3 regions of the Brachybacterium sp. B718/18 genome follow, and region 2 is predicted to be linked to each of the others. Evidence: riboswitches for the same ligand, from Rfam matches in the RefSeq annotation. Region 2 holds a riboswitch; each other region holds the start of a gene.
What was found. A riboswitch is a leader RNA that binds a small molecule or an ion and turns the genes downstream of it on or off. The one in region 2 is predicted to bind thiamine pyrophosphate.
Positions count from the first base shown of each region.

Region 1: it holds a riboswitch for thiamine pyrophosphate, as region 2 does, so the genes downstream of both, ACZCAH_RS07045 (YkoF family thiamine/hydroxymethylpyrimidine-binding protein) here and ACZCAH_RS13455 (bifunctional hydroxymethylpyrimidine kinase/phosphomethylpyrimidine kinase) in region 2, are expected to answer to the same signal.
Region 3: it holds a riboswitch for thiamine pyrophosphate, as region 2 does, so the genes downstream of both, ACZCAH_RS14000 (ECF transporter S component) here and ACZCAH_RS13455 (bifunctional hydroxymethylpyrimidine kinase/phosphomethylpyrimidine kinase) in region 2, are expected to answer to the same signal.

Region 1 covers NZ_JBVDDO010000003.1:159,183-168,708, reverse strand. Annotated here, with positions in the region: gene ACZCAH_RS07090 (MaoC/PaaZ C-terminal domain-containing protein) at 1-719, shown strand, start outside; gene ACZCAH_RS07085 (nucleoside hydrolase) at 729-1,688, opposite strand; gene ACZCAH_RS07080 (MmcQ/YjbR family DNA-binding protein) at 1,763-2,170, shown strand; gene ACZCAH_RS07075 (serine hydrolase domain-containing protein) at 2,221-3,342, opposite strand; gene ACZCAH_RS07070 (pirin family protein) at 3,384-4,427, shown strand; gene ACZCAH_RS07065 (class I SAM-dependent methyltransferase) at 4,531-5,763, shown strand; gene purQ (phosphoribosylformylglycinamidine synthase subunit PurQ) at 5,806-6,531, opposite strand; gene purS (phosphoribosylformylglycinamidine synthase subunit PurS) at 6,531-6,782, opposite strand; gene ACZCAH_RS07050 (MBL fold metallo-hydrolase) at 6,906-7,625, shown strand; TPP riboswitch at 7,638-7,746, shown strand; gene ACZCAH_RS07045 (YkoF family thiamine/hydroxymethylpyrimidine-binding protein) at 7,784-8,527, shown strand; gene ACZCAH_RS07040 (ECF transporter S component) at 8,524-9,213, shown strand; gene ACZCAH_RS07035 (ATP-binding cassette domain-containing protein) at 9,233-9,526, shown strand, end outside.
Region 2 covers NZ_JBVDDO010000010.1:43,066-52,591, forward strand. Annotated here, with positions in the region: gene ACZCAH_RS13440 (AAA family ATPase) at 1-1,437, opposite strand, end outside; gene ACZCAH_RS13445 (exonuclease SbcCD subunit D) at 1,434-2,597, opposite strand; gene ACZCAH_RS13450 (HNH endonuclease signature motif containing protein) at 2,658-4,451, opposite strand; TPP riboswitch at 4,756-4,848, shown strand; gene ACZCAH_RS13455 (bifunctional hydroxymethylpyrimidine kinase/phosphomethylpyrimidine kinase) at 4,839-6,575, shown strand; gene ACZCAH_RS13460 (MFS transporter) at 6,572-7,924, shown strand; gene thiM (hydroxyethylthiazole kinase) at 7,921-8,706, shown strand; gene ACZCAH_RS13470 (thiamine phosphate synthase) at 8,708-9,355, shown strand; gene ACZCAH_RS13475 (dihydrolipoyl dehydrogenase family protein) at 9,365-9,526, shown strand, end outside.
Region 3 covers NZ_JBVDDO010000011.1:64,983-74,508, reverse strand. Annotated here, with positions in the region: gene ACZCAH_RS14040 (ABC transporter transmembrane domain-containing protein) at 1-840, opposite strand, end outside; gene ACZCAH_RS14035 (mycothiol-dependent nitroreductase Rv2466c family protein) at 932-1,549, shown strand; gene ACZCAH_RS14030 (ribose-5-phosphate isomerase) at 1,646-2,116, shown strand; gene ACZCAH_RS14025 (Fpg/Nei family DNA glycosylase) at 2,116-3,186, shown strand; gene ACZCAH_RS14020 (alpha/beta fold hydrolase) at 3,183-4,235, shown strand; gene ACZCAH_RS14015 (GNAT family N-acetyltransferase) at 4,241-4,777, shown strand; gene ACZCAH_RS14010 (ankyrin repeat domain-containing protein) at 4,793-5,227, opposite strand; gene ACZCAH_RS14005 (ATP-binding cassette domain-containing protein) at 5,269-7,530, opposite strand; gene ACZCAH_RS14000 (ECF transporter S component) at 7,527-8,120, opposite strand; TPP riboswitch at 8,167-8,272, opposite strand; gene ACZCAH_RS13995 (hypothetical protein) at 8,490-9,056, opposite strand; gene ACZCAH_RS13990 (M13 family metallopeptidase) at 9,053-9,526, opposite strand, start outside.

The sequences.
Region 1 (9,526 bases), on a different contig from region 2:
CCTTTCCCGTCTCGCTCGCGCTGATGGCCCGGCGCGACTTCCCCTTCCGGCTGCTCGGCCTGGTGCATCTGCGCAACCAGGTGCTGCAGCACCGTCCGGTGCGAGTGGGCGAACTGGTCGACGTCGAGTGCCGGGTGCGGGATCTGCGCCCGCACCGCAAGGGCCGCACCTTCGAAGCGGTCTCGACGATCCTCGGCCAGGACGGGCGGATCATCGCGACCGACGTGTCCACCTATCTCGTGCGCGGCCGCGGATCCGAGGCCGGGTCGGACGGTGCAGCCGCTGCGGCGGATACGCGATCTGGTGCCGACGGTGCCGCTGGTGCCGCTCCGGCGCGCGAGGAGTTCTCGCCCCCGCGTCCCACGGGCCGCTGGCGGCTCGGAGCGGACACCGGCCGTCGCTACGCCGCGGTCTCCGGGGACGTGAACCCGATCCACCTCTCCGCGCTCAGCGCCCGCGCCTTCGGCTTCCCGTCGGCGATCGCGCACGGCATGTACACCGCCTCCCGCGCCTTCACCGAGTCGCGGGTGGACCTGTCGCGGCCGCTGCGCTGGGACGTCTCCTTCGACGCCCCGGTCACCCTGCCCGGATCGCTGCTCGTCGCCTTCGAGGACGATCCGGCGACGGGAACGGTGCGCTGCGTCGGCTGGCGCCCGGGCCGCGGCGAGAAGGGTCCGCGCCGGTGCCTGGAGGTCGAGGTCACGACCCTCGAGCGGTGAGCGGAGGGGTCAGCTCAGCCCGGCTTCGAGGGTGCTCAGCAGATGCTCCACGAAGGCGTCGGCCTGCACGTCGGTGAGCAGGCCGACCGTCGGCTCCCGGCCCCAGCGGCCCAACTCGTCGCCGACGGTCTGGCCGCGGGTCAGGGTGCCTGTGAGCTCGACGTCCACCGCGAGTGGGCGGGTCGATGCGAAGTCGCCCGTGACGGCGTGCGCCGCGACCAGCGGGTCGTGGACGTGCGCGCTCCAGCCGAATCCGTCGGACTCGTGGAACTCGAAGTAGAACCGCAGCGCGTCGGCGAGGATCCGCGCGACCGGGTTCGCGGACGTCCCGGCGAGCTGCTCGACCCGCTCGAGCACCTCGCCGTGGACGTGCACCGACTCGGTCGCCTGCAGGGCGCCGAGCACGGGAAGACGCGGCGCGCTCGCGAAGGCCGCCAGAACCCGCTGCGCCGCCTCCGGATCCACAGCGATGTTCCACTCGCTCGTCGGGCCGGTGTTGCCCCGGTGATGGATCGCGCCGCCCATCACGTGCAGCCGTCGCAGCAGCCGCGGCAGCTCGGGCTCGATCTCGAGCGCGAGGGCGAGGTTCGTGTGCGGGCCGAGCACGAGGCCGACCAGCTCGCCCGGACGCTCCCGCGCGAGATCCACCCACAGCTGCGCCCCCGAGCGCGGATCCTCCGCGCGCGTCGGCTCGGGCAGCACGGCATGGCCGAGCCCGCCCGGGCCGTGGGTGTCGTCGGCGAACATCGGCGGCTCGACGAGCGGCCGATCCGCGCCGAGGGCGACGGGAGCAGGGATCCCGAGCAGCTCCGCGAGCACGAGGTTGTTGCGGTGCACCACCGAGGCGGGGACGTTCCCGCCGGTCGAGACGATGCCTGTCACCTCGACGTCCTCCCGCAGCGCGAGATAGGTGAGGGCGAAGGCGTCGTCGATGCCGGTGTCGCAGTCGACGAGGACGGGGAGCGTCATGGGGTCAGCCTACGGAGCCCTGCGGAGCCGCGGCGGGCCTGGCCGCGGCGCCCGCGCCGGAAGATGATCGGCCCATGCCGCATCCGCAGATGTTCGACGACGACGACCCGGTTCTGGCGAGGGTCCGCGCGATCGCGCTGGCCCTGCCCGGTGCCCGGGAGAAGATCAGCCACGGCCGACCCGCCTTCCACACCGTGAAGGTCCACTGCTACTACGGCGGAGCTCTGACGGTGGATGGGGACTGGGAGCAGCATCCTCGGTCGGTGCTCGTGCACCTGCCCGAGAGGGAGCGAACCGCGCTCGTCGCGGACGAGCGCAGCTATGCGCCCGCCTATCTCGGGACCTCGGGCTGGCTGGGGATCGACCTCGACGTGCGCACCGACGACGCGGAACTCGCCGAGCTGATCGAGGAGTCGTACCGCACCGTCGCCCCGGCGCGCCTGCTCGCCGAGCTCGAGCAGGGTTCCCCGCGCCGGGCCTGATCCGCGCCGTCGCGGGGAGTCGGGCGGGAGGCCACCCCGGAGGGCGGGGATCAGCCGCGCGGCGCGGGCAGCTGCTGGAACTCGTCGATCAGCCCCATCAGCTCCGTTCCCATCTCGACCTGCACCAGCAGCAGGCCGATCGTCCCGTCGGCCGCGACGAAGAAGTCCGTGCCGAACCCGCCGGACCAGCCCCAGCTGCCCTGACGCTCCCCGCCCGTGACGACCGCGACGCCGCAGCCCCAGCCCGTGCCGTCCCAGAATCCGGGGAAGAACGAGTCCTCCTGTTTGGCCGCCGCGGGCACCAGGTCCGATGCCAGCAGCGCGAGGTGCTCCGCGGAGAGCAGATCCCCGTTCCGTAGCGCCCGCAGGAAGCGCAGGTAGTCCGCGGCGGTGGAGACCAGCTCGCCGTGCGACACGTCGTGCGGGGGAGGGCCGACGAGCGGGCCGCCGGCCGCCGGCTCGACCTCGACGAGGCCGCCGTCCTCGATCCGGAACGCCGGCGGCAGCCGATGCCGCTGCGCCGCGGGCACGAAGGAGCCGGTGTCCGCCATCCCCAGCGGATCCAGCAGGTCGGCGCGCAGGTGCTCCCCGAGGGGTCTGCCGGTCAGTCGCGAGAGCAGCACGCCCAGTACCCCGAAGGAATGGTGATAGCGCCACACCGTTCCGGGCTCGCCGACGAGCGGCAGACCGCCCAGCGCGGCGAGCCACTCGTCGGCGCCGAGGCTCCACGGCGCCGAGCCCGCCTCGAGGCCGGCGACGGCCATGGCCCGCTGCAGTGGCCCCTCCGCGGTCGCGATGCCGAGACCGGAGGTGCAGGTCAGCAGGTGCTCCACGGTGATCGGGGTGGCGGAGGGTCGGGCGGCCTCGAGCGGCGCGAGGGGGTGCGGGAGCACGCGCGGGGTGGCGAGCTCCGGCAGCCAGCGGGCGACCGGCGCGTCGAGCGCGAGCTCTCCCCGCTCGATCAGGCGCAGCGTCGCCACGGCCGTGATGACCTTGGTCATCGACTGGATGCGGAGGATCGCGTCGGTGGGGAAGGGCGGTCCTCCCGGCGCGACCCGGCCGCGCGCGACCGGCTCGGGGTCGGCCCCGTGCGCGATGATCCCGCCGGGCACCGTGCCGGCGCGGATCGCGGACTCGAGCAGGCGGACGGCGGGCGAGGTCGGCGTCGACATGGCCCCAGAGTAGGGCGACCGGCGCCGCCTACACTCGGCCCATGAGCACGTTCTCGGACTTCGTCCGCTTGGAGCCGCGCGAGGTGCCGCTCGGCGGGCCGCGTGGGATGACCGTGCACCGCACCCTCCCCGCCCGTCGTACCTCCCTCATCGGCGCCTGGTGCTTCGTGGACCACTTCGGTCCCGACGACGTCTCCGCGACCGACGGGATGCGCGTCGCCCGCCACCCCCACACCGGTCTCGCCACGGTGTCCTGGCTGTTCGACGGTGCCATCACGCACCGCGACTCGCTCGGCAGCCACGCCCTGGTGCGCCCCGGTGACGTCGACCTCATGGTCGCCGGTGCCGGCATCACCCACTCGGAGTTCTCCGCGCTCGACACCACCGTGCTCCACGGGGTGCAGCTGTGGTTCGCCCTGCCCGATCGCACCCGTTTCCGCGAGCGGGAGTTCACGGTGCACACCCCCGTGGAGCTCGCGACCGGCACCGCCCGCGCTCGGGTGGGTCTCGGCACCCTGCGCGCCGTCGACACTGACGGGGTGCCGCTCGAGGACCGCAGCCCCGTCGCGACCGACACCGCGCTCACCATGGCCCAGCTCGACCTCGACGCGGGCGGTACGCTGCGGCTCGCGCTCGACCCCGCGCACGAGCACGGCGTGCTCGTGGACCGCGGCGCCGCGCGGCTGCGGGTGGAGGAGCGGGAGAGCCATGTCGCCGAGCGCGAGCTGATGGTGCTGCCCGACGGCGCCAAGCATCTCGAGATCCGCGCCACCGGCGATTTGCCCCTGCGCCTGATGCTCCTGGGCGGTGAGCCGCTCGGCGAGGACATCGTCATGTGGTGGAACTTCGTGGGCCGCACCCATGAGGAGATCGAGGCGTTCCGCGCCCGCTACCAGGCGGAGATCGGCGTGGAGCTCGCCCTCGAGGACACGCCGATCGCGCCCGTGGTGCGGGAGCGAGGCGGCCTCGCCGCCGACGCCGAGCAGTTCGGCCCTTTCGCCGCGCACACCCCCGCCGCACTGCCCGCCCCGGAGCTGCCCCGCGGCCGGCTCCGCGCCCGCGGCCGCCACGGCCTGCCCGACTGATCGCCCTGACCGACCAGACTGTTCTGCCCGTCCTGACTGTTCTGGCCGCCTGCAGCCTGCTCCTGCGGCGGCCGGGAGCTCCCCCTGATCCCCGAGAGAAGACATGACCAGCACCGACGCCCTCCCCACCCTCGACCAAACCGAGCGGGTGATCCTGCGCGCCGCCGAGGAGGAGGGCGGCATCGGCTGCCCCTGCGACCTGCTCGTCGTCGGCGACACCACCGGCGCGCTCACCGCCGCCGCCCTCGAGCTCGTCACCGAGCATCCCGGCGCGAGAGTCCACTCCTGGAGCGCCTCGCGGGCGGAGACCGCCGCGCTCGCCGAGCGGCTCCCGGAGGCGCTCGCCGCGGGGCGTCTGGTGCTGCCGACGGGGACCGAGCCCGCCCCGCTCGAGGAGTTCGCAGCCGGGGCCGAGGCGCACCTGGTGCTCGCGCGGCTGCCGAAGTCCCTCGCCGGCCTCGAGGACCTCGCGCGGCGCGTCGCGGTGCTCGCGGCGCGCAGCGGGAGGGAGGACCTGACCCTGATCGCGGGTGGGCGGGTCAAGCACATGAGCCCCTCCCAGAATGACGTCCTGGCCACGGCGTTCGCACAGGTGCGCGGCTCGCGCGGCCTCGGTAAGTCCCGCGCCCTCGTCGCGTCCGCGCCGCGGCCGGAGACGACCCTGCCCGCGCCCGCGACCGGCACGGCGACCGTGGCGGTCCGGGGCGAGAGCCGGGAGCTCGGGCTGCGCGGGATCGGCGACGTGTTCGGCGGGGCGCGGGCCGACGCCGGCTCGCTGCTGCTGCTGGGGGCGCTCGATGCGGCGCTCGTCGCGGGGGAGCTCGCGGTGGGCGGTGTCCCGGGCGGCGCAGCGGAGGCGACGTCAGCTGCTGGGTCGAGTGCGGGCGGGACGTCGTCGGCCATCGCGCGCGCGGTCGATGTCGGCTGCGGCAACGGCCTGCTGACCGCTTATCTCGCGGCGGCGCTCCCGGACGCGGCAGTCCTCGGCAGCGACGACGACGCGGATGCGGTGGCCGCGACCCGCGCGACCCTCGCCGCGAGCGGACTGGCGCAGGACGGCGTGGAGGTCACCTGGGACGTCTCGCTCTCCCGGGTCGCCGACGGCAGCACGGACCTGGTGCTGCTGAACCCGCCCTTCCACGACGGCACCGCCGTCGACGCGACGCTCGTGCAGGACCTCCTCGACGCCGCCGCGCGGGTGCTGCGCCCCGGCGGGCAGCTGTGGTTCGTGCACAACTCGCACCTGCGCTACCGGCCGGAGGTGGAGCGGCGCGTCGGCCCGGTGCGGGAGCGCGCCCGCGATCGCCGCTTCACGGTGCTCAGCGCGACGCGGTAGTGAGTGGGATAGGGCGGCGGCCCGGCCGCAGGCGCCCGGGGCTCAGGCGACGAGGCCGGTGAGCACCGAGGTGAACATCGCCAGGCCGTCGGTGCCCGTGCGCGTGCCCTGGCCGGGCTCGTCGGGGCCGAAACCGGCCTCGACCGCGTGCTCGGGGTGCGGCATCAGCCCCACGACATTGCCCGCGGCATTGGTGATGCCGGCGATGTCGCGCTGCGAGCCGTTGGGGTTGTCCTCGAAGCCGGCCGGGCCGTGGGTGGCACCCGCGACGTAGCGGAACACCACGCGGCCCTCCGCCTCGAGCTCGTCGAGGGTGCGGGCGTCGGCCATGTACTGGCCGTCCTGGTTCTTCAGCGGCACGCGGATCACCTGGTCCTGGGCGTAGCCGGAGGTCCAGGCGGTGCGGGCGTTCTCCACCCGCAGCGGCTGATCGCGGCAGATGAAGGAGCGGTGGGCGTTCTTGATCATCGCGCCGGGCAGCAGGTGGGTCTCGCAGAGGATCTGGAAGCCGTTGCAGATGCCGAGCACCGGCATGCCGCCGTTCGCCGCATCGACCACCTTCTCCATCACGGGCGCGAACCGGCTGATCGCCCCGGCGCGCAGGTAGTCGCCGTACGAGAAGCCACCGGGCAGCACCACGGCGTCGACGTCCTGCAGCGAGTCCTCGCCGTGCCAGAGCGTGACCGGCTCGGCCCCGGCCAGCCGCACGGCGCGCAGGGCGTCCCGGTCGTCGAGCGTTCCCGGGAAGGTGACCACACCGATGCGCATCAGGCGTCCTCGACCTCGAGGGCGACGACGTCCTCGATCACGGGGTTCGACAGCAGGGTCTCGGCGGCCTCGCGCAGGGTCGCGAGGACCTCCTCGGTCACCTCGCCGGCGACCTCCAGCTCGAACCGCTTGCCCTGGCGCACGGAGGCGACGCCCTCGAAGCCCAGACGGGGCAGGGCCGCCGCGACCGCCTTCCCCTGGGGGTCCAGGATCTCGGGCTTCGGCATGACGTGGACCACGACGCGTGGCATGGGCGCTCCTCGGGGGCGGGCGGGGCAGGGACCTGCGGGTCATCCTACCGAGCGCGCCGGACCCGGAGGCGGGCGGTCCAGGGGCGTACGGTCGGAGGACCACCACGCCCCCCGGGAGTCGCCATGAGGATCCGCCATCTCGTCCATTCCTGCCTGCTCGTCGAGGTCGCCGCGCGGCGCGTCCTGATCGACCCGGGGATGTTCAGCGTCGACGCGGTGCGCGCCGTCGACGGACCGATCGACCTGGTCGCGATCACCCACCAGCACGCCGATCACGTGCAGCGCGCCCTCCTCCTCGAGGTGCTCGAGCGGCATCCGGGCGCGCAGGTCCTCGCCGAGCCGGAGACGGTCGCTCTGCTCGCCCAGGCCGCCGCCGGCCCCATGGGCGAGGGGCCCGCGATCCCGGCGGAGCGGATGCGGGCCCTGCCCGCGGGGGAGTCCCACGAGCTGCCCGCCGTCGACGGCCGATCGCCACTGCGGGTGACCGCGGCCGGCGGGGCGCACGCCGTCATCCACCCGGACATCCCGCGGGTCGGCAACACGGGCCTCGTGCTCTCGGCGGGGGACGGGCCGCGCCTCGGCGTCACCGGCGACAGCCTCGAGCCGCTCGCCGAGTTCCAGGGCATCGACGTGCTCGCGTTCGCAGTCGTCGCCCCCTGGTCGAAGATGTCCGAGACGATCGAGTTCCTGCGCGCGGTCCGTCCGCGGCTCGCCCTCCCGGTGCACGATGCGGTCGCGAGCGCCGGGGGCCGCGCGATCTACGTCCGCCAGGCGACGGCGCTCGCCGCCGAGGGCACCGAGGTACGCGACTGGGTGGACCCGGAGCGCTCGATCGAGCTGTGAGCGGGTAGGGTGCCGGGCGTGCACGGGAGTCCGGTGAGCCGGGCTGAGAGGGAGTTCTCCAACTCCGACCGTAGAACCTGATCCGGATCATGCCGGCGCAGGGAGCTCCGCCAGGCGATCGTCGCCGCGTGCCCGTGCCCACTCGAAAGGCATGGACCGTGACCACACCGCCAGCAGCCCCCGCCGCCCCCACCACCTCGCCCGATCCGACCGCGACACCGCTCGGCTTCGGCGTCGGCGCCCGCGTGACCGCCGCCGTGATGAGCGAGGACTACGCCCGGTTCCTGGTCGGCGCCCTCTCCGCCCTCGACCTGACCGGGCTCGTGCGCGAGACCGGGGACGTCTCCACCTATCTGGGCGGCCACGAGACGCACCTGCAGCGCGCGCTGATCGACCTCGGCGAGGCGCTCGCCCGCACCGAGCACCACGCGACGATGTCGGTGCTGCTCTCGCGGGGCTGCCCCGGGGAGGTGGCCTGCGAGCTGCCCGGTGGGGCGGGACCGCGCGTCACCGCCGTGCCGCCGCCACGGCGCACCGGGCGGTTCGCGAGCGCCGAGTGGGCGCTGTACCCGCTGGCCGACGCGGTCGCCGAGGACGGCACCCCGCCCGACCACATGCGCGACATCTACGCCGCGATCGACCACGCCCGCGAGCTCGGCACCTTCCGCGGCTCCGAGCACTTCGTCACCCGCCTCGAGGGCGACCTCGGCGACGTGATCGCGACGGCCATCGCCGGCTGGCTGCTCGTCGGCCGCGGCGTCCAGCACGTCACGAGCCACCTCACGATCTCCCTGAACAGCCCGTCCCACGATCTGCGCGAGCTGCCTGACGCGCCCGCTGAGATCTCTGCGGGCGTGACCGCGGGGACCGGGCCGGACGCGTCCGCGGAGGAGGCCCGATGAGCGCCGGGCCGCAGAGCCCCGACTCCCGTGAGGCCGCGGCGCCGCAGACCGCACAGACCTCTCCCGATACCGGCGCCGCGCGCCCCCGCCGAGCTCCGCTGGCCCTCCGGGAGCTCGTGCTGGTCGTCGTGCTCGGCGTCGTGTTCGGCTTCCTGTACTGGGCGTTCGTGCAGGCCTGGAACCTGCTCGCGATTGCGATGGGGCCCGCCGGCGACCTCGCCCAGCACGTGCTGTTCGGGTCCTGGCTGCTGGTCGGGCCCATCGCCATCGCGATCCTGCGCCGCCCCGGCGTAGGCATCCTCGCCGAGATCCTCGCGGCGGTGATCGAGGTGGTCTTCCTCGGCAGCCCCGTCGGCCCGCTGCTGCTGCTCTCCGCCGCGCTCCAGGGCCTCGGCTCCGAGCTGCCCTTCGCCCTGACCCGTTACCGCCGCTACGGCTGGGGCGTGTTCGCCGTCTCGGGAGCGCTCGGCGCGAGCCTCGTCTTCTTCTGGACCGCCTACCGCATGGGCTGGTACGGACAGGACCTGCTCACCCTCCGCCTCGGAGTGCAGATGCTCTCCGGGGTCCTGCTCGGCGGGCTGCTCGCCCGCGTGATCGTGCGGGCGCTCGAGCGCACCGGGGTGCTCGCCGACTTCGCGATCGGGGCCGCCGGTGCGGCGGCGATCCCCGAGCGCCGTGTCCGCTGAGTCGGTGACGGCGCGGCCGGTGAGCGCCGCGACCCCCGGAGGGGCGGCGGCGACCGACCCGAGCCCGCTGGTGCGCGCCGAGGCGCTCGAGGTGGTGCTGCCCTCCGGGGCGGGCGTGGGCCCCTGGACCGGGGAGATCCACGACGGGGAGCAGGTGCTGCTGCTCGGCCCCTCCGGCTCGGGGAAGTCGACGCTGCTGCGCACGCTCGCCGGGGCGATCCCCTCCCACCAGCGCGGGCGGGTCCGCGGCAGCGTGCGCCTCGCGGGCGGGGTCGACCCGGTCGCGGGCGGGGTCTCGGCCGCCGCCCCGCTC
Region 2 (9,526 bases):
CGCGGCGATGGCGGCACGGTGCGCGTCCTGGGCGGCGGCGAGGGCGAGCTGCGCCTCGGCCCGTCCCGCGGCGGCGGTGCGGGCCCGGTCACGGTCGTCGACGAGCGCGGCGCGGGCCGCGGGGCGCTCCTCCAGCGCGGCGGTGAGCGAGGCGAGGTGCTCCACCCGGCCGGCGAGGCTCTCACGCCGCGCGACCAGCCGCTCCTCCCGCGCGGGCAGGGCGGTCTCGAGGTCGACGAGATCCGTCAGGGCACCGGCGGTCGCGGTCGCCTCCGAGGCGGCGTCGGCGAGCTGCTCGGCGGGGAGGTCGACGAGGTCGGGGTGGTCCGGGCGGGTGCGCGTGACCAGCTCGGCGAGGGCTTCGATCGCGCGGGAGGCGGCCGCGGAGGCGGTGTCGCGGCGACGCAGCAGGTCGACCACGGGGCGGGCGGTCTCGTCGGCCGCGAGCGCGGTGCGGGCCCGTTCGACCTGGGGAGACTCCTGCTCGAGGCGGACGGCGAGCTGGTCGAGCCGGTGGCGGCGTTCGAGGCGGGTGCGGACGGTGCCGGCCTCGTCGGCCGCGATGCGCGCGGTCTGCTCGGCGGTGGTGGCGGCATCGGCCGCGGTGCGGGCGGACTCCGCGCGGGCGTCGACGGACGCGAGCTGCGCGTCGGCCGACTCGGCGATTGGGTCGAGCCGCAGCGCCGCGGCGTGCTCGACGAGGGCGGTGCTCTCCTCGTCCTCGAGGGCCGCTGCCTCGGTGAAGCGGGCGACGGCGGTGGAGAGGGTCTGCTGGGCGGCCTCGACCTGGCGCTTGGCCTGCTGGCGCATGCCCTCGAGCTGCTTCTCGACGGCCGCGTAGGTCTCGGTGCCGAACACGCGCTGGAGGACCTGCTGGCGGTCCCCGGTGCCGGCGCGGAGGAAGCGCGCGAACTCGTTCTGCGGGAGCAGGACGGTCTGCGTGAACTGCTCGCGGGTGAGGCCGACGGCGCGCTGCACCTCACGGCCCACCTCATCGAGGCGGCTCGCGATCACCTCGGAGCCCGACCCGGAGCCCGCGGCGTCGGCGATCGCCGCGGGCAGCGCCTGCGGGGAGCCGATCCGCCACAGGACGGCCTTGGGCTGCTCCTTCGTGGTGCCGCTGCCGCGCAGCTTGGGACGCTGGAACTCGGGCTGGCGGCGCACGCGGTGCAGGCCGGAGCTGGTCTCGAAGACGAGGTCGACGACGCTCGGTGCGGTGGGCGCGGCGAACTGGGAGCGGATCCGGTCGGCGCTCGTGGCGCTGCCGGCGACCTGCCCGTAGAGCGCGTAGACGATCGCGTCGAGGATGGTGGACTTGCCGGAGCCGGTGGGGCCCTCGAGGAGGAAGGTGCCGCTCGCGCCGAGGGCTGCGAAGTCGATCTCGACGGTCCCCGCGAAGGGGCCGATGCCGGTCAGGCGCAGGTGGTGGAGCTTCACGAGGCCTCCTGCTCACGGCGGACGGCGGCGTAGGCGCGCTCGAGCACGGCGTGCTCGGCCTCGGTGGGGTCGCCGCCCGTGACATGGGCGAGGAACTCGTCCATCACCTCGAGAGGGTTCTGCTCACGGCGCACCACCGGGGTGCCCTCGCGGGCGGCGCGACCCTCGGGGGCGTACTCGGTGAGCAGCAGGTGCGGGAAGGCCTCGCGCAGCTGCTCCTGCAGGTGGGCGGGACGGGCGGGGTCGGTGACGACAGCCTTGAGCCAGTCGCCGGCGTGCTCGGTGCGGTGGGCGAGGATCTCCTCGAGGGTGCCGCGCAGTTCGGTGAGTCGGCGCGGGACGGGGGTCTCGACCCGGCGCACCCGGGCGGTGGTGCCGGGGGCGCCGAGCTCGACGAGCAGCACGGACTTGCGGTGGCTCCGCTCGGAGAAGGAGAAGGCGAGCGGGGAGCCGGAGTACCAGGCGGGCGCGCCGACGAGGGCGGTGAGGTCCTGGCAGCCGTGGAGGTGGCCGAGCGCGAGGTAGTCGAGCCCGGCCAGGACCCCTGCGGGCACGGAATCGACGCCGCCGACGGAGAGGTCTCGCTCGGAGTCGGAGCCCTCGCCGCCGGTGACGAAGGTGTGGGCGAGGACGACGGTGCGGGCGCAGGGGCGGGTCGCGGCACGCTCGCGGACGCGGTCGAGCGCGGCGCGGGTGACGGCCTCGTGGCTGCGCGCGAGGGGCTCGCCGCCGGGGCCGCCGAGCTCGGCGCGGGCGCGGTCCGGCTCGAGATAGGGCAGACCGAAGACGAGGACCTCGCCGTGCTCGTCCTCGACACTCACGGGGTGCTCGAGGCCGGGGAGGTCGGTGAGGAGGTGGATGCCGCCGCGCATGAGCGAGCGACCGAAGCCGAGCCGCTCGGGCGAGTCGTGGTTACCGCTGGTGAGGATCACGGTCGCGCCCGTCGCGGCGAGGCGGGCGAGGGCCCGGTCCAGGAGGGTCACGCTGCTCACCGCGGGCACCGCCCGGTCATAGACGTCGCCGGGGACGACGACCACGTCGACCTCTTCGGCCTCGACCAGCTCGACGAGCCAGTCGAGGAAGACGGCCTGGTGCTCGTGCAGGTCGACCTTGTGCAGGGTGCGGCCCAGGTGCCAGTCCGAGGTGTGCAGGATCTTCATGTCTCCGAGCCTAGGGGCGAGGTGCGACGAGCGAGGCTGGGCTCGCGCGGGGTCGCGCGATCAGAAGGGCGGCGGCCCGGCGTCGCCCCATCCCCCGAGCGGGGGCTCGAGCGGCGGGTAGGGCGGGGGCTCGAGCGGGGGGCAGGGCGAAGGGTCGGCCGACGGGCGCGGGTCGAGCAGCTCGGCGATGTCCCAGTCGGCGGGTGTCTCGCCCTCCCCTCCCCCGGGATCCGGCGCCGGCTCCCCGGCGTAGGTGCCGCGGAGGAAGCTGGACCAGGCGGCGGTGAGCGCCTCGACCATGCGCAGGCTCGCCGCGTCCAGGTCGTCGATCACGGTCACCGCGTCCCCGGCGCCGCCGATCCGCCAGCGGGTGCGGCCCGGTTCGGTGGGGCCGGTGGGGATCCGGACGGGATCGAGGAGTCCGGTGGTCTTGTCGAGGTGGTGCTGCCAGCACAGGAGGTGCAGGTTCTCGAGGTCGGTGGGCCCGCCCGCGCCGGGGGTGCCGCGGCGGCACTCCTCGAGGTGGTCGCACTCGGACGCCCACGAGCTGGGGCGGGTGCAGCCCGGCACAGCGCACTGGGCGCTGCGCAGGCGCAGGTGCTCGAGCATCGCCGGGCTGGGCGTGTACCGCTCGGCGGGCAGGGGCAGGAAGGCCCCGCTGCAGGGATCGGTCAACACGCGGTACCAGACGTCCGCCGCGCCGGCGAGGCTGCGGGCCATCGACGGCGGCAACGGGGTCGTGCCCTCGAGCATGCCCGGCTCGTCCGACGCGCCGAGGAGTGTGAGCGCCGGGATCGTGATGTTGAGGCGGAAGCGCGGGGCAGGCACGTCGGCACCGTCGGGGTCCAGCTGTGCGGAGGTGAGCAGAGCGAAGCGCAGGCGCGTGAGCGACAGGGCGCGCCCGCTCTCGAAGACCGTCCCCTCCGGGTCATGCGGGATCGGGGCACCCTCGCGGAGGGCGGCGCGCTGGGCGGCCTGGACGGCGCGGGCCGTCTCGTCGAGCTCCGTGAAGCAGGCGAGGATGTCGGGGATCGGACCGGTGATCTGCAGGATCCCGACGCCCGGCTGCGGCGACGGGAGCAGCTCGACGGACCGCTCGAGACAGGATTCCGGATCGGGGCGATCCTCCCGCTGACGGAGCAGCTCGATGAGACCTTTCAGCAGGGTGAAGAATCGTTCCGACGTGATATCCGCGGACCAGGCGGAGAGGATCTCGTCGAGCTGTCGACGGGAATCGTCCGACAGGCTCCGAGAGCCTTTCAGGATCCGCTCGAACCAGGCGGCGGAGATCTCCCCGGAGTCGAGCCGGGCGAGCGCTCGCGGGAGCAGATGGACGGCCTGGTGCGCGTCCCGGAGCCGCCATCCCGCGGCACCGCGGGTCACGCGGAGGGCGAGGGCGGCGCGCAGGGTGTCGACCTCGTTCACCTCCTCGCACTCCTCGTACTCTCCCTCGAGCTCGTGGAGCGCGGCGAGGGCGCGGTACTGGCTGACGAGAGCTCGGGCGGCAGCCCGCTCCGCATCCCAGACGCGCTGTGATGCCGCGCTGAGCTGTGGATCATCTGCGCAGCCACCGCGAGCTGGGAGGGCCTCGCGAGTGCCGGGAGTACGGCCGGAGACGGCGCGCAAGCGCAGCGGGAGAGAGGCGAGCAGGTAAGGATCGACGGGCGCCGGACCGGCAGCCGAGGGCGCCACCGCGGCCCCATCGTCAGCCTTCGGGGCGCGGGAGGAGGAACCCGACGAGGAGCCGTCGATCGGCACGATGCTCACCACGTCCACCCCCTCTGCATCCCGTCGGGGAGGGCGCGGGACCCGCGCCGAGAACTCCCCCTCGAACACCTCCACCCTAATCATCATCACCCACCTCGGAAAGCCCTCCTCTCGCATTTGTGGATAACTTCGTCGCCCCGGCTGGTGATCGACGAAGAACACCACTGGGGCCGAATCGTTCCTCCCCAGGACAGGGTTATCAACAGAGTTTTTCCCCATATCGCGGCGGACAGGGTTTCGTGTGTCGGACCCCGGGTGTACAGGGGGTCAGGAGCGACAGCCGGCCGGTCAGTGGGCCGCACGAGCGGCGGCGAGCGGACCGAGCGACGGTCCGGCGCGACACCTGAGCCAGACGCCGCCGCGCCGCTCCGCGCCGTTCCCCTACACTCGGCCGCTGGACACGGGGTGCGCCCGAGGCGCTGAGATCACACCCGTGGAACCTGATCTAGTTCGTACTAGCGAAGGGATGTCCGCATGAGCTCGGATTCTCGCACCCTCTTTCCGCCCGCCCGCACGGCCCAGCACGCCCGCACGGCCCAGCACGCCCGCACGGCCCAGCCCGACCCCCGCCCCCGCCCCGCACCCGCCCTCCCCCGGGTCCTCTCGATCGCCGGGACGGACCCGACGGGCGGAGCCGGCACTGCGGCGGACCTCAAGTCGATCACCGCCGCGGGCGGTTACGGCATGGCCGCGGTCACCGCCGTCGTCGCGCAGAACACGAACGGCGTGCGAGACATCCACCTCCCGCCCGCCGCCGTCCTCACCGCGCAGCTCGAGGCGGTCTCCGACGATGTCGAGCTCGAGGCCGTCAAGACCGGCATGCTCGGCACCGCCGAGATCATCGACGCCGTCGAGGCCTGGCTCCGCGCGCATCCGCCGCGGGTGCTCGTCATCGACCCGGTCATGGTCGCGACCAGCGGTGATCGCCTCCTCGCCGCGGAGGCCGAGCAGGCGATGCAGCGCCTGTGCCGTCTCGCGACCGTCATCACCCCGAACCTCGACGAGCTCGCCGTCCTCACCGGCGAGGCCCCCGCGCGCACCGAGTCCGAGGCCCTCGCGCAGGCCGAGCGCTTCGCCGCCGCGACCGATGTCGCCGTCGTCGTGAAGACCGGACACCTCGACACCCGCGCGATCACCACGACCTGGGTCCCCGCCGGCGGCGGCACGGGCCACGCGGTGCGCACCACCCGCGTCGACACCACCAGCACGCACGGCACCGGCTGCTCCCTCGCCGCCGCGCTCGCCACGCGGCTGGGCGCCGGCGACGACCCCCGGACGGCGCTCGCCTGGGCGAGCCGCTGGCTCCACGAAGCGATCCAGCACGGCGCAGCGCTGCAGGTGGGCGACGGGAACGGGCCCGTGGACCACGGGCATCTGGGTCGCCGGCTCGCCGCGGCGGGATCCGCGGCACCATGGCTCGGCCCGGGCGCGGTGCCGACCCGGCTCGAGACGCCGGCAGACCTCCGCCCAGCCCCCGCCGAAGGCCCCGCCCCCGCCGAAGGCCCCGCCCCCGCCCACGGGCCCGCCCCCGCCCACGAGTCCGCCCCGGCCCACGGGCCCGCCCCGGCCGTCGCCCCCGTCGGCCCCTGGACCGCCGCGCTCTGGGAGGCGGGCGCGCCGCTCGCCGCCGCGATCGACGACTCGGGCTTCGTCACCGCCCTCGTCGACGGCAGCCTGCCGGAGGAGCAGTTCAGCGTCTACCTCGCGCAGGACGCCCACTACCTGCAGCGGTACTCGCGGGCGCTCGCGGCACTGGCCGCTGCCGCCCCGGACGACGAGGCGCGTGCGTTCTGGTCGGCCTCCTCGCGGACCTGCGTCGAGACCGAGATGGAGCTGCACCGCAGCTGGCTCGCCCCCCGGCCGGAGGCGGCGACGCTCCCCGTCGGCCCCGTGACCAGCGCCTACACCGACTTCCTGCTCGCCCGGGCGCTCGGCTCCCCGCACGTGGTCGGCGCGGCGGCGGCCCTGCCCTGCTTCTGGCTGTACGCGCAGGTGGGCGCGGGACTGCCGGAGGTCCCGGCGGATCATCCCTACCGGGACTGGCTGCTGACCTACCGCGATCCGGACTTCGTCGAGGGGGTGCGCGGAGCCCTCGGCATCGTCGAGCGGGAGCTTGCCGCGGCGGGCCCCGAGGTGCGGGCGGAGGCGGCGCGGGACTTCCTCCTCGCGTGCCGGCACGAGCTCGAGTTCTTCGAGCAGGCCCGCCGATGAGCGCCGCGACGATCCCCGCCGCCACCACGCTCCCCGCCGAGGGCCGGGCCGCCCTGCGTGCGGGCGTGGTCGGCAACTGGATCGACAACATCCACGTGTTCCTGCCGGTCACGGCGCTGGCCCCGGCGATGCTGGTGCTCGCTGGACCGTCGGCGACCGCGTCGACGGGGGCGCTGATCATCGTCGCGATGCTGCTGGGCCGGCCCGTCGGCGGGGTGGTGTTCGGGCGGATCGCGGACCGGCTGGGCCGCACCCGCACCACGAAGGTCGCGATCGCCGGGACCGCCGCGTGCGCGCTCGCGATCACCGCCGTCCCGACGCACGAGCTGCTCGGGCCCGGCACCGTCGCCCTGGTGCTGATCCTGCGTTTCCTCGGCGGGATCTTCGTCGCCGGCGAGTACTCGGCGGCGATCCCGCTGGCCATGGAGTGGTCCGCGCCGCGCCGGCGGGGGCTGATGAGCGGGCTGATCCTGTCGATGGCGCCGTGGGCGCAGGCGTCGATCGCCTTCGCGGTCGCGCTGCTGCTCGCCGCGCTCGGACCGGACCACTACGCGGTCTGGGGCTGGCGGGCGCTGTTCGTCCTCGGCGCCGCGCTGTCGATCGGGATGATGCTCTACTACCGGCGGCACGTGGTGGACGCGCCGATCCTGCACCGCACGACCACGGCCCCCGCGCCCACCGCCCCTGCCCCGTCGGCCCCGCGCCCGGGCCTGCGCAGCCTGCTCGCCGGGGGCTGGGCGCCCGCCTTCTGGCAGGCGTTCGTGCTGATGACGGGGCTGTGGCTGCTCACCGACTCGACGGTGCTGCTGCTCACGGCGAGGCTCGCGACCGACTCGAGCCTCTCCCCGGAGGCGGTGCCGCTCGCGATGGGCGTCGCCGCGATCGCGCAGGCGCTCGCGATGGCGGCCGCGGGGCATGTGTCGAGCCTCGTCGGCCGACGCCGGCTGCTGGTGGTCTGGGGAGCGGTCGCCGCCGTGCTCGGCCCGGTGCTGTGGTGGGCGGCGGTGCACGCCCCGACCCTCGCCGCGGCGGCCCTCTTCGCCGCGCTGCTGCAGGTCGCGACGGTCTCCGCCTACGGGCCGATCGCCGCGTACCTCTCCGAGCGGTTCCCCGCGGCGGTGCGGTCGACGGGCTACGGCTCCGCCTACAGCCTCTCGCTCGTGCTGCCGGCGCTGTACCCCTTCTACGTGCCGGCGCTCGAGCCGCTGCTCGGCCGGGACGGGACGGTGATCGGCATGGTCGTGCTCGGCGGGTCGCTCGTGGTGCTCGGCGCGCTGCTCGGGCCGCGACTGTCCCCGCGCGACCTCGACGCCGATCTCGACACGGTCGCGGAGCGGGGTCGGCGATGAGCGCGATCCCTCCTCCCGACCCGCTGCTGGAGTCCGTCCGGCCGGTGCTCGCGGCGGTCCGCGAGCGGGCGCCGCTCGTGCACTGCCTGATGGCGACCGTGTCGATGGGCCTGGTCGCGGACGGTCTGCTCGCCGCGGGCGCCCGGCCGATGATGACCGAGACGCTGGCCGAGGCGCCCGTCGTCACCACCCTCGCCGAAGCCCTGCTCATCAACCTCGGCACCCTCTCGACCGATGCGATGGACGGGATCCCCGCGACGGTCCGGGTCGCGCGCGCGGACGCCCGACCCTGGGTGCTGGATCCGACGGCGATCGGGATCGCGCCGGTCCGCACCCCGCTCGCGCGAGGGCTCCTCGCCGAGCGGCCGACGGTGGTGCGCGGCAATGCCTCGGAGATCCTCGCCCTGGTCGGGGAGGGATCCGGGGGTCGCGGCGCCGACTCGACCGACACCGCGGAGACCGCCGAGCGGGCCGCGGCACGGATCGCGGAGCGCACCGGCGGCGCGGTCGCCGTCTCCGGGCCGGTGGACCTGCTGGTCGGCGTCGGCCGACGGGAGCGGGTCGCGCGCGGCTCCGCCCTGCTCGCGCGGGTCACCGGCACCGGCTGCCTGCTCGGTGCCCTCACCGCGGCCTGCACCGCCGTCGCCGAGGACGCCCTCGTCGCCGCCCGCGCCGCGACCGTGTGGATGGACCTCGCCGGGGAGCTCGCGGCGACCCGCGCCACCGGTCCCGGCTCCTTCCCGATGCACCTGCTCGACGCCCTCGACGAGATCGGACGCTGACATGACCCGCACTCCCCTCCCCCTCGATCTGCGCTGCTACCTGGTCACCTCCGGCCTGGGCCGCCGTACCGTCGACGTCGCCGCGCGGGCCGCCGCGGCCGGAGCCGGCGTCGTGCAGGTGCGGGCGAAGCAGGCGAGCACCGCCGAGCTGCTCGAGCTGGTCCTCGCCGTCGCGGAGGCCGTCCGCTCCGCACATCCGGCGACGCGGGTGCTGGTCGACGACCGGGCGGACGTCGCCGCGGCGGCCCGGGCCCGCGGCGCGCACGTCCACGGGGTGCACCTGGGCCAGGACGACCTGCCGGTCGCCGACGCCCGGGCGCTGCTCGGAGAGGACGCGATCATCGGCCTGACCACGGGGACCCTCGAGCTGGTGCGGGCGGCGGAGCCGGACGCCCGCCGCCTCGACTACCTCGGCGCGGGCCCCTTCCGCCGCACCCCCACGAAGGACTCGGGCCGGAAGCCGCTGGGCGTCTCCGGCTATCCGGCGCTGGTCGCCGCGACCAGCCTGCCGATCGTCGCGATCGGCGACGTCACCCCCGCCGACGTCCCCGCCCTCACGGCGACCGGGGTGGCCGGGGTGGCGCTCGTGCGGGCGGTGATGGACGCCGCGGACCCCGCGGCGGTGGTGCGGGAGGTGCTGCGGGCGTAGCGTCGAGCCATGACTCCTCAGACTGCCGACACCACCGTCGACGTGCTCGTGATCGGCGGTGGACCCGTCGGCGAGAACGTCGCCCAATACGCCGTCGAGGGCACCGACCTGACCTGCGCGATCCTCGAGCGCGAACTGCTCGGCGGCGAATGCTCCTACTACGCGTGCATG
Region 3 (9,526 bases), on a different contig from region 2:
CATGTCGCCCGCGATCGTGCGCTGGGCGGCGATGATCACCACGGCCGCCATCATCGCGGCGGTGACCAGGGTGGTCAGGCCGCCCGCGACGCCGGAGAAGCGAGCGTTGACGAGCGCCGCGTCGAGCGCGATGCGGGAACGCCGGCGGTACTGGGCGCGGGCCCTCGACTGCACGCCGAGGCCCTGCAGCACGCGCAGGCCGTGCACCAGGTCGGTCGCCGTCGCGGCGGCGTCGGCGGCCTTGGACTGCTGGGCGTCGTAGCGGGCGGAGAGGATCGGCGAGATCACCCGGATCACGAGGATCATCACCAAGATCCCGACGAGGGTCGCGACGCCGAGCCAGGGATCGAGGATCGCGAGCCAGGCCCCGGCGGCGAGCACCACGGCACCCGCGGGGAAGGCCCACGGCAGCATGTCCATGACGTCCGAGGCCTTGTCCGCGTCGGAGGTCGCGATCGAGAGCACCTCGCCCGAGGGTCGCTGGATCGGCCGGGACCGGGGGTCCAGGACCGCACCGGTCACGGCGACCCGCAGACGGTGCCGCTCGAACATGCGCGCCTTCTGCGAGAGCGCGAACATGATGGTCCACGCCCAGGTGCTCAGCAGCCTCAGGACGAAGATGCCCGCGGCACCGGCGAGCACCAGCGCCAGGTTCCCCCGGACGATGCCGGCGTCGATGATCAGGCCCACCAGCACGGGGACCAGCATGTCGACGCCCTCGACGAAGAAGGAGACGGCCATGATGCCGGGGATCCGGCGGCGGTGACCGCGCACGATCGACCGCATCACCGAGGGGGCGTCGGAGCGGGAGGGCGCGGAGGCGGGGGAAGCGGAGGACACCAGAGAATCCAACCCCGGCGGACGGACCGGCGCAACGGGATTTGCGCGATGACAGAATGGAGCGCATCACCCCCGAACCCGAGGAGCCGAAATGACCGCCCGCCGTGTCGAGCTGTTCGTCGATCCCGCCTGCCCCTTCGCCTGGATGACCAGCCGCTGGCTGCACCACGCTGCCCAGGTCCGCGAGGTGGAGCCGGTGTTCTCCGTCATGTCCCTCTACGTGCTCAACGAGGGCAACGACCTCGATCCCGACTACCGCGCCTCCACCAACCAGACCATCGGCGCCGCGCGCCTCGCGATCGAGATCCGTCGCACCGAGGGCGCCGAGGCCTTCTCCCGCTGGTACACCGCCTGGGGCGAGCGCTATCACGTGGGCGGGAACAAGGATCGTCGCGCCGTCGCCGTCGAGGCTCTCGCGGCCGCCGAGCTCCCCGCCTCGCTGATCGACGTCTACGAGGACGTCCCCGGCGACGAGACCGATCAGGCGCTGCGCGCCTCCCACCAGGACGCGATCTCCCGCGTCGGCAACGACGTGGGCACGCCGGTGATCTCCTTCGGCGAGGGCACCGCCTACTTCGGCCCGGTCCTCTCCCCGGCCCCGAAGGGCGAGGACGCCGGCCGCCTGCTGGACGCGCTCGCGACCATGTCCGAGCTGTCGGGCTTCTACGAGCTCAAGCGCCAGCGCACCGGCGGCATCGACCTCTCCTGAGCCGAGCGGGCCGGCCGGCCCCGACCGGCCGTTCCAGCCCGCTCCCGCTCCGCCCCGCGACCTCTCCGACCCCGCTCCCGAAGGAACCCCCACCCCATGCGCGTGCACATCGGCACCGACCACGCCGGCTTCGAGCTCAAGAACCGCCTCGTCGCCAGCCTGCAGAACAAGGGCCATGAAGTCACCGACCACGGTGCCCACGAGTACGACGCCCTCGACGACTACCCGCCCTTCTGCACCGCCGTCGGCGAGGCCGTCGTCGCGGACCCGTCGGCGCTCGGCATCGTCATCGGCGGCTCGGGCAACGGCGAGCAGATCGCCGCGAACAAGGTCACCGGGGTGCGCGCGGCCCTCGTGTGGAACGAGGACACGGCGCGTCTCGCCCGGCAGCACAACGACGCCAACGTCATCTCGGTGGGCGCCCGCCAGCACGACGAGGAGGAGCTCGAGCACCTCATCGACGTCTTCCTCGCCGAGCCGTTCTCCGGCGAGGAGCGCCACCAGCGGCGCATCGAGCTGATGGCGCGCTACGAGCGGACCGGCGGGTACGAGGCGTCCGGCGCCTGATGCCCGAGGGACACACCGTCCATCGGCTCGCCGCAGCGCTGCGCCGCGGCTTCGGCGGGCGCCGCGTGCTGGCGTCCAGCCCGCAGGGGCGCTTCCCGGAGGCGGCGGCGCTCTCGGGCTGGACCCTGCTCGAGGCCGAGGCGGCCGGCAAGCACCTGCTGCTCCATCTCGCGCCGACGGCCGACGTGCCCCTCGGCGACCCCGTGGTGCGGATCGTGCACATCCACCTGGGGCTGTACGGCTCCTGGACGTTCGCCGGCGACCCCGGCTTCACGACCGCGCATGCGATCGGCGCGCCGCGGCTGCGGGTCGGCGAGCGGGAGGAGGTGCTCGCCGCCGACGGGTCGGATGCCGGAGCGGGTGACGAGGCGGACGACGCGGCCGACGGCGCCTGGCGCCACCTCGTGCCGCGCGAGACGGTGCGGCTGCGGCTCGTGGGCGAGCACGGGCTCGCCGACCTCACCGGGCCGACCGCGTGCGAGATCTACGACGCCGCGCAGCGCACCGCGCTCCTCGAGCGGCTCGGGCCGGACCCGCTCCGGACGGACGCGGACCCGGGCCGCTTCGTGGACCGGGTGCTGCGCTCCCGCACCGCGATCGGCACCCAACTGATGGACCAGTCGGTGGTGGCCGGGATCGGCAACATCTACCGCGCCGAGCTGCTGTGGCGCGCCCGGCTCGACCCCTGGGTACCCGGCCGGGAACTCGGCCGCGGCCTCGTCGAGGGGCTCTGGGAGGACCTGGTGCCGCTGATCGCCTACGGCGCGCGGACCGGTCGCATCGTCACCACGCAGCCGGAGCACCGCGAGATCGAGGCGCAGATCCTCGAGCCCCGTCGGCGCACCCGGCAGAACGGGGACGAGGACCCGGACGTCATCCCGCGCGAGCAGTCCTTCTACGTCTACCACCGGCAGACCTTGCCCTGCCGGGTATGTTCCACCGTCATCCGGAGCGCCGCGATGGCGGGCCGCACCGTGTACTGGTGCCCCCGCTGCCAGGGGGTGCGCAGCCGTCGCGCCTCGTGGACCCGGCAGCATCCCGCCGCGCCCTGGGCGCTCGCTGCGCCGTGATCCCCCAGCCTGACCCTGCCCCGCTGCTCGGCACCGGCCGGCTCGCCGTCGGCGACGGCCACGAGATCGCGTACGAGACGTCGGGCGCCGCGGACGGCGTCCCTGCCCTGTACCTCCACGGTGGCCCGGGCGGGCGGCTCACGCCCGGCTACCGGCGCAACGTCCCCGCCGAGCGCACCCGTCTCGTCGGGCTCTCGCAGCGCGGCGCGGGCGAGAGCACTCCGCCCGCCGGAGCCCCCGGGCCCGCGGACCTCGGCGCCCAGACCACCGGTCACCTGATCGCCGATCTCGAGGCGCTGCGCGAGCACCTCGGGATCGAGGCGTGGATCCTCCAGGGCGTCTCCTGGGGGTCGACCCTCGCGCTCGCCTACGCTCAGAGCCATCCCGATCGGGTGCTCGGCATCGTGCTGATGGCGGTGACCAGCACCTCCCGCGCCGAGGTCGACTGGATCACCGAGCACGTCGGGGCGATCCATCCCGAGGTCTGGGACGAGCTGGCCGACCTCGCCGAGCGCCGCACCGCCTATCGGCGCGGCGGGCCGATGCGGCTGATCGAGGCGTACCGGCAGATGCTCACCGCCGCGGATCCCGCCCTCGTCGACGAGGCGGTGCGGGCCTGGACCGCCTGGGAGGACGAGCACATCCGCATCGGCACCGGCGCCACCGTGCGCTCCCACTCCGTCCCCGCCGACCAGCCCGTGACCGAGCAGGCGAGGGGCTTCGCGCGCCTGGTCGCCCACTACTGGGCCCACGACGGCTTCGTCGCCGATCACGCCGTGCCCTGGGGAGCCGAGCCCGGATCCGGGCTGCTCGGCGGGATGCCCCGCATCGCGCACCTCCCGGCCGTGCTGATCCACGGGCGCCGCGACGTCTCGGGACCGCTGCGCACCGCCTGGGAGCTGCACCGCGCCTGGCCCGCCTCCCGTCTCGAGGTCGTCGAGGAGGAAGGGCACGGCGGGCCCGCGATGGTCGCGACCTGGCGGCGGGCGATGGAGGAGATGATCACCCGGGTCGAGACCGCTGCGGGCGGTGACCGCTCAGTACAGTGAGCGGCATGTCCGACCCCGTGATCCATCCCGCGGCCTCCGCCGCCGATCCCGCGACCGGTGCGGTGCTGCGCCGCGCCCCCGTCCACGAGATCGACCCCCGCACGCTCTACCTCCTCGCGAAGCTCCGCCAGGACATCTTCTCGATCGAGCAGGGCGCCACCGATCCCGACCTCGACGGCCGCGACCTCGAGCCCGGCACGATCCTGCTCTGGATCGAGGTGCCGGGGCCGGACGCGGAGGCGGCCGGGCTCGAGAGGGAGCCCGCCGCCCACATCCGGATCCTGCGCGAGGCCGACGGGACGCTGCGCATCGGCCGCCTCGCGGTGCGCGCCGCGAACCGCCGCGACGGCTTCGGCGGCCGGATCATGCGGGCCGCCCTCGACGTCACCCACGAGCTCGCCCCGCAGGCCGAGGTCCACATCGACGCGCAGGCCTATCTCGAGCAGTGGTACCTCGGGATGGGCTACGAGACCGTCGGCGGGGTGTTCCTCGAGGCCGGGATCGAGCACGTGCCGATGGTGTACCGCCACCCGCAGGACTGACCGGGGGGCAGCGCGTCAGGCGGCGTCCGGGCCGCCCGCCTCATCGAGCAGCGCGGCGATCTCGGCGCGCTCGAAGTAGCGGGCGGTCTCGCGCGCATCGGGGGTGCCGAGGCTCGGATCCGCGCCTGCCGCGAGCAGCGCCCGCGCCACGGCCGCATCGCCCTTGAACGCGGCGCCGGCGAGCGGGGACTGGCCGCGGTCGTTCAGCAGGTCGACATCCGCCCCGCGCGCCGCCAGCTCGGCGACGAGCTCTGAGTGCCCGTGGTAGGCGGCCAGCATCAGCGCCGAGTTCCCGGCGCCGTCGCGGAGGTTGACCGGAGCGCCCTGGTCCACGAGGGACAGCAGTGTCGCCGCGTCGCCCTGGCGGGCGGCGTCCAGCATCGTGCGGGCCAGCTCGAGCACGGCCTCGTCCTCGGGGGCGGGGGTGGGGTTCACGGTGTCCTCGTCCATCGCCCCAGGCTACGGCCCTGCGGTCTGTCCTGCGCGTCCGCTCAGCGCACCAGCAGCTCCGCCGCGGCCGGCCAGACGAGCAGCCACACGGCGAGGAGCAGGCCCAGCAGGTCGGCGCGGCCCAACGAGCTCGGCACCGACCAGGTGCGGTGCCGGGCCGTCGCGAAGCCGCGGGCATCCATCGCGAGCGCCTGCTGCTCGGCGCCGCGCAGGGTGTCGACCAGCAGCGACAGCGTCGCCCCGGCGAGCAGTCGCGGCGAGCGGGCGGTGCCGAGGCCCCGCAGGATCCGGGAGCGGAGGATCAGCCGCCACTGCCGCTGCAGATGACCCACCCGGATCAGCGCGGCCGTCGCCGCGGCGACCGGGCGCCCGGGCCAGCGCAGCCGCCCGCCGAGCGCATCCCCGAGGGCGCTCGGATCCACGCTGCCCAGGGCGAGCACGCCCGGGGCGACGAAGACGGTCAGCCGCAGCGCCTCGGCGAGCCCGCGCCGCCAGCCCTCCGCCGACAGCGCGGGGGCCTCGCCCAGCAGTGCGGTGGTCCAGGCGAGCCCGGCGGCGGCCAGCAGCACGGGGACCAGGCGCAGCAGACCCCCGCGGAGGCCGCGCACCGCGAACGGGGCCAGCAGCACGAGCGGCATCAGGGCGAGCAGACCGCCCTGCCAGGTGCTCACTGCGAAGGAGCCGATAGCGGCGAGGATCCCGATCAGGCACAGGGTCAGGGGGTTCAGCGCCTCGGCGGGGAGGCGGCGCGGCCCCGGCGCCGCGGAGCGCGACGCATCCGGGGCGTCGCCGGGGTCCGGTGCGGAGGGGGCGGGGAGGTGCGTGCGGGCGTCGGCCGCGGCGATCACGTCCGGGTCGTGGGTCGCGACCAGCACGGCGCAGCCCTCGTCGGCGGCATCGCGCAGCAGGGAGAGGACGGCGCGGGAACGGCCGGCGTCGAGGCCGACGGTCGGCTCGTCGAGGACGAGCAGGCGGGGCCGCTGTGCGATGGCCGCGGCGATCGCGGTGCGGCGCTGCTCGCCCCCGGAGAGGCGATGCGGATGCACCTCGGCGAGGGGGCAGAGATCCGCGCGCTCGAGCAGCTCCACGGCGCGCCCCGGATCCGCGTGCGGGGAGGCCGTCAGCTCCGCGCGCACGGTGGTCGCGACGAAGCCCAGCGACGGGTCCTGGGGGACGGTCGCGATCCCTCCGGGACCGGGGCGCTGGACGGTGCCGGAGACCTCCGGGGCCGGGTCGAGGAGCACGTCGAGCAGGGTCGACTTCCCGGCGCCGCTCGGACCGGTCAGCACGGTCAGCTCGCCCGCGCGGGCACTCAGGTCGACCGGGCGGTGCAGGCCCCGCTGCGGGACCCGCACCCCGCGCAAGGAGGCGATGACCTCCGTGCCGGTCGCCTGCGGCGCGGTCCCCTCGGCGCCGGTCGGCTCCGCGCCGGTCGGCTCCGCGCCGTGCGGCTCCGGGGCGACGGGCACCGAGGCGGACGGTGCCGCCGGGGCGGGCCGTGCGTCGGCGAGCACCCCGGCCGCTCGCAGCGCCGCGGACTCGGCGGCGAGGACCTCCGCGGGCGGGCCGTCGGCGAGGATCCGACCCTGCTCCCCGAGGACCACGAGACGATCCACCCGGTCCTGCCAGGCGGCCAGGTCGTGATCGGCGACCACGAGGGTGCGACCCGCGGCGGCACGGACGATCTGCTCGCGCACCGCGGTGGCCGTGTCCGGGTCGAGCATGCTGGTCGGCTCGTCGAGCAGGAGCACCGCCGGATCGAGGGCGAGCGCCCCGGCGAGCGCGATCCGCTGCTGCTGCCCGCCCGAGGAGTCCAGGGGCGGGCGCTCCTCCTCGACGTCGACCCGGGCCGCCGCGAGAGCGCGGGCGACCCGCTCGTGGATCTCGGGTCGGGCGAGCGCGCCGTTCTCCGGGCCGAAGGCGGCATCCCGCGCGACGGTCGCGCCGACCATCGCCTGCGCGGGGTTCTGGAGCAGCAGACCCCGCTGCCCCGCACGGGCGGGCGGGTCGGGGACGGTGCCGCTCAGCTCGCCGTCCTCCGGGTCCAGCAGGCCGGCGAGGGCGCGCAGCACGGTGGACTTCCCGCTGCCGCTCGCCCCGGCCAGGAGCACCCGCTGCCCGGCGGGGACGGACAGGGTCAGGCCGTCGAGCACAGGCGCGGGCCGGGTCCAGGGCCGCCAGCGCAGCTCACGGATCTCGAGCGGCTCCGCGGCCGGTGCGGCCGGCGTCCCGCCGGGGCTGGGGGCAGAGCGCTCGGCGTCCTGCCCCCTTCCGGCCGCGACGGCGGACCGCGGCGACGTCATGGGGTGCTCGGCGCCGGGGTCCGACGGGCATGGTCCCGACCGGCGGCGAGGGAGTCCACCGCGCCCGTCGCGACCAGGGCGCGGGTCGCCGCCCAGCCCAGCGCGCCCGCCAGCAGCGCGCCGGAGATCAGGAAGAAGCCGAGCATGATCAGCGAGAAGGGCCAGCTCATCTCCTGGTAGTAGGCGAGCTTCTCCCAGCCCCATTCGAGAGCCGCGCCGAGAACGCCGCCGAGCATCGCCACGGGGAGCGTGAAGCGGAGGTACCCGACGAGGAGGAAGGCCAGCTCCACGCCGCCTCCCTGCACGAGGCCCGAGATGGCCGTGCCCCAGCCCCACTGGGAGCCGAGCAGCATCGAGAGCACTGCGGCGACCATCTCGGCGAGCAGCGCCGCGCCGGGCTTGCGCACGATGAGGCCCGCGAGCACGGCGGGCAGCAGCCAGATCCCTGCGAGAAGGCCCTGTGCCGGCGCGAACGCCGAGGTGAGGGGGTCGATCAACGAGTACAGCAGTCCGTAGCCGATGAACGCGACCCCGAAGGCCGCGCCGATCAGGACGGTGACCAGCAGGTCGATGGTGCGATAACGGTTCATCACGTCTCCTTCCGATCCCGGAAGGGGCGTGCGGGACGCGGGGTCCCGCACGGAAATCCCGACTCCCTCCGCCGGTGTGACCCGGATCAGGTTCGAGGGTCTGCGGCTGCGCGCACTCTCAGCACCCCGGTGGTGCTCCCCTGTCAGTGGATGACCGACCGGCAGTCTACCGCGCCGCGGGCCTAGCCTGCTCACCCTCCGCGCGGGCCCCGCCTGCTCACCCTCCGCGGGCCCGGCCAGTTCCCCCCTCCGCACGGGCCCTTCCTGCTGGAACTCCGTCCCTGGCGTGAGCTCAACGCCTCACAGGCCGTGAGGTCACGCCAGCCGCGGTGTTTCCGTCGCGTGGGGTGGCGCGGGGAGCCCGCCCGCTCAGCGCCGTGCGCGGATGGCCTGCTCGATCGCCGCGGCGGTGGCCTCGACGTCGACGGGGGAGAGGAGGTAGTGATCGCCCTCGCGAGCGATGATCTCCACCTGGGTGCCCGAGCGGGTCACCAGCAGCCGGTACCTCGCCTGCACCTCCCCGAGGGTGTACACCTTCAGTCGGCCGACGGGGCGCACCTGCTCGGGGGTCGCGGCCATCGCGCGGCCGCGTCGCCAGCCGAAGCCGCCGACGGTGACCCCGACGCTCGAGGACGGGACCTCCCGCAGCTGCACGGTGCGGAAGTCGGCCAGCGGCCATGGGGCGCGCGGCAGGAACCCGCCGAGGCTTACGGTCACGCCGTGGCCGTCGACGATGAAGCGGGTCCACTGGCCCATCCAGGTCCACAGGGCCAGCAGCGCGAAGACGGCGCCGGCGGCGACGGCCACCGGCATCGGCAGCTGGCCGGCGACGAGCACGACCGCCACGACCCCGGCGACCAGGGTCAGGGCGATGCGGGTCCAGCCCACCGAGGAGGGGCGGGTGGTGCCGACGTAGAAGGGCGGCTCCGGCCTCACCAGATCCGCACCCGGTCCTCGGGCGCGAGGTACATCCCGTCTCCCTCCACGGTGCCGAAGGCCTCGTGGAAGGCGTCCAGGTGCGAGGCGACGGTGTTGCAGCGGAACTCCATGGGGGCGTGCGGGTCGATCGCGAGGCGGCGGATCGCCTCCTGCTCCCGGCTCTTGCCGCGCCACACCGTCGCCCAGGACAGGAACAGCCGCTGCAGACCCGTGAACCCGTCCAGCGTGGCCGCCGCTGCCGCTGCCTCCTCCTCCGGGCGGGTCGCGAGATAGGCGGACACGGCGATGGTGAGGCCGCCGAGGTCGCCGATGTTCTCCCCGATGGTCAGCCCGCCGTTGACGGTGCGGGAGTCGTCCAGATCGCGCGGGGAGAGGCCGTCGTACTGGGCGATGAGGCGGGCGGCGCGGGCCTCGAAGGCTTCGCGGTCCTCCTCGGTCCACCAGGAGACCAGCGCTCCGGTGCCGTC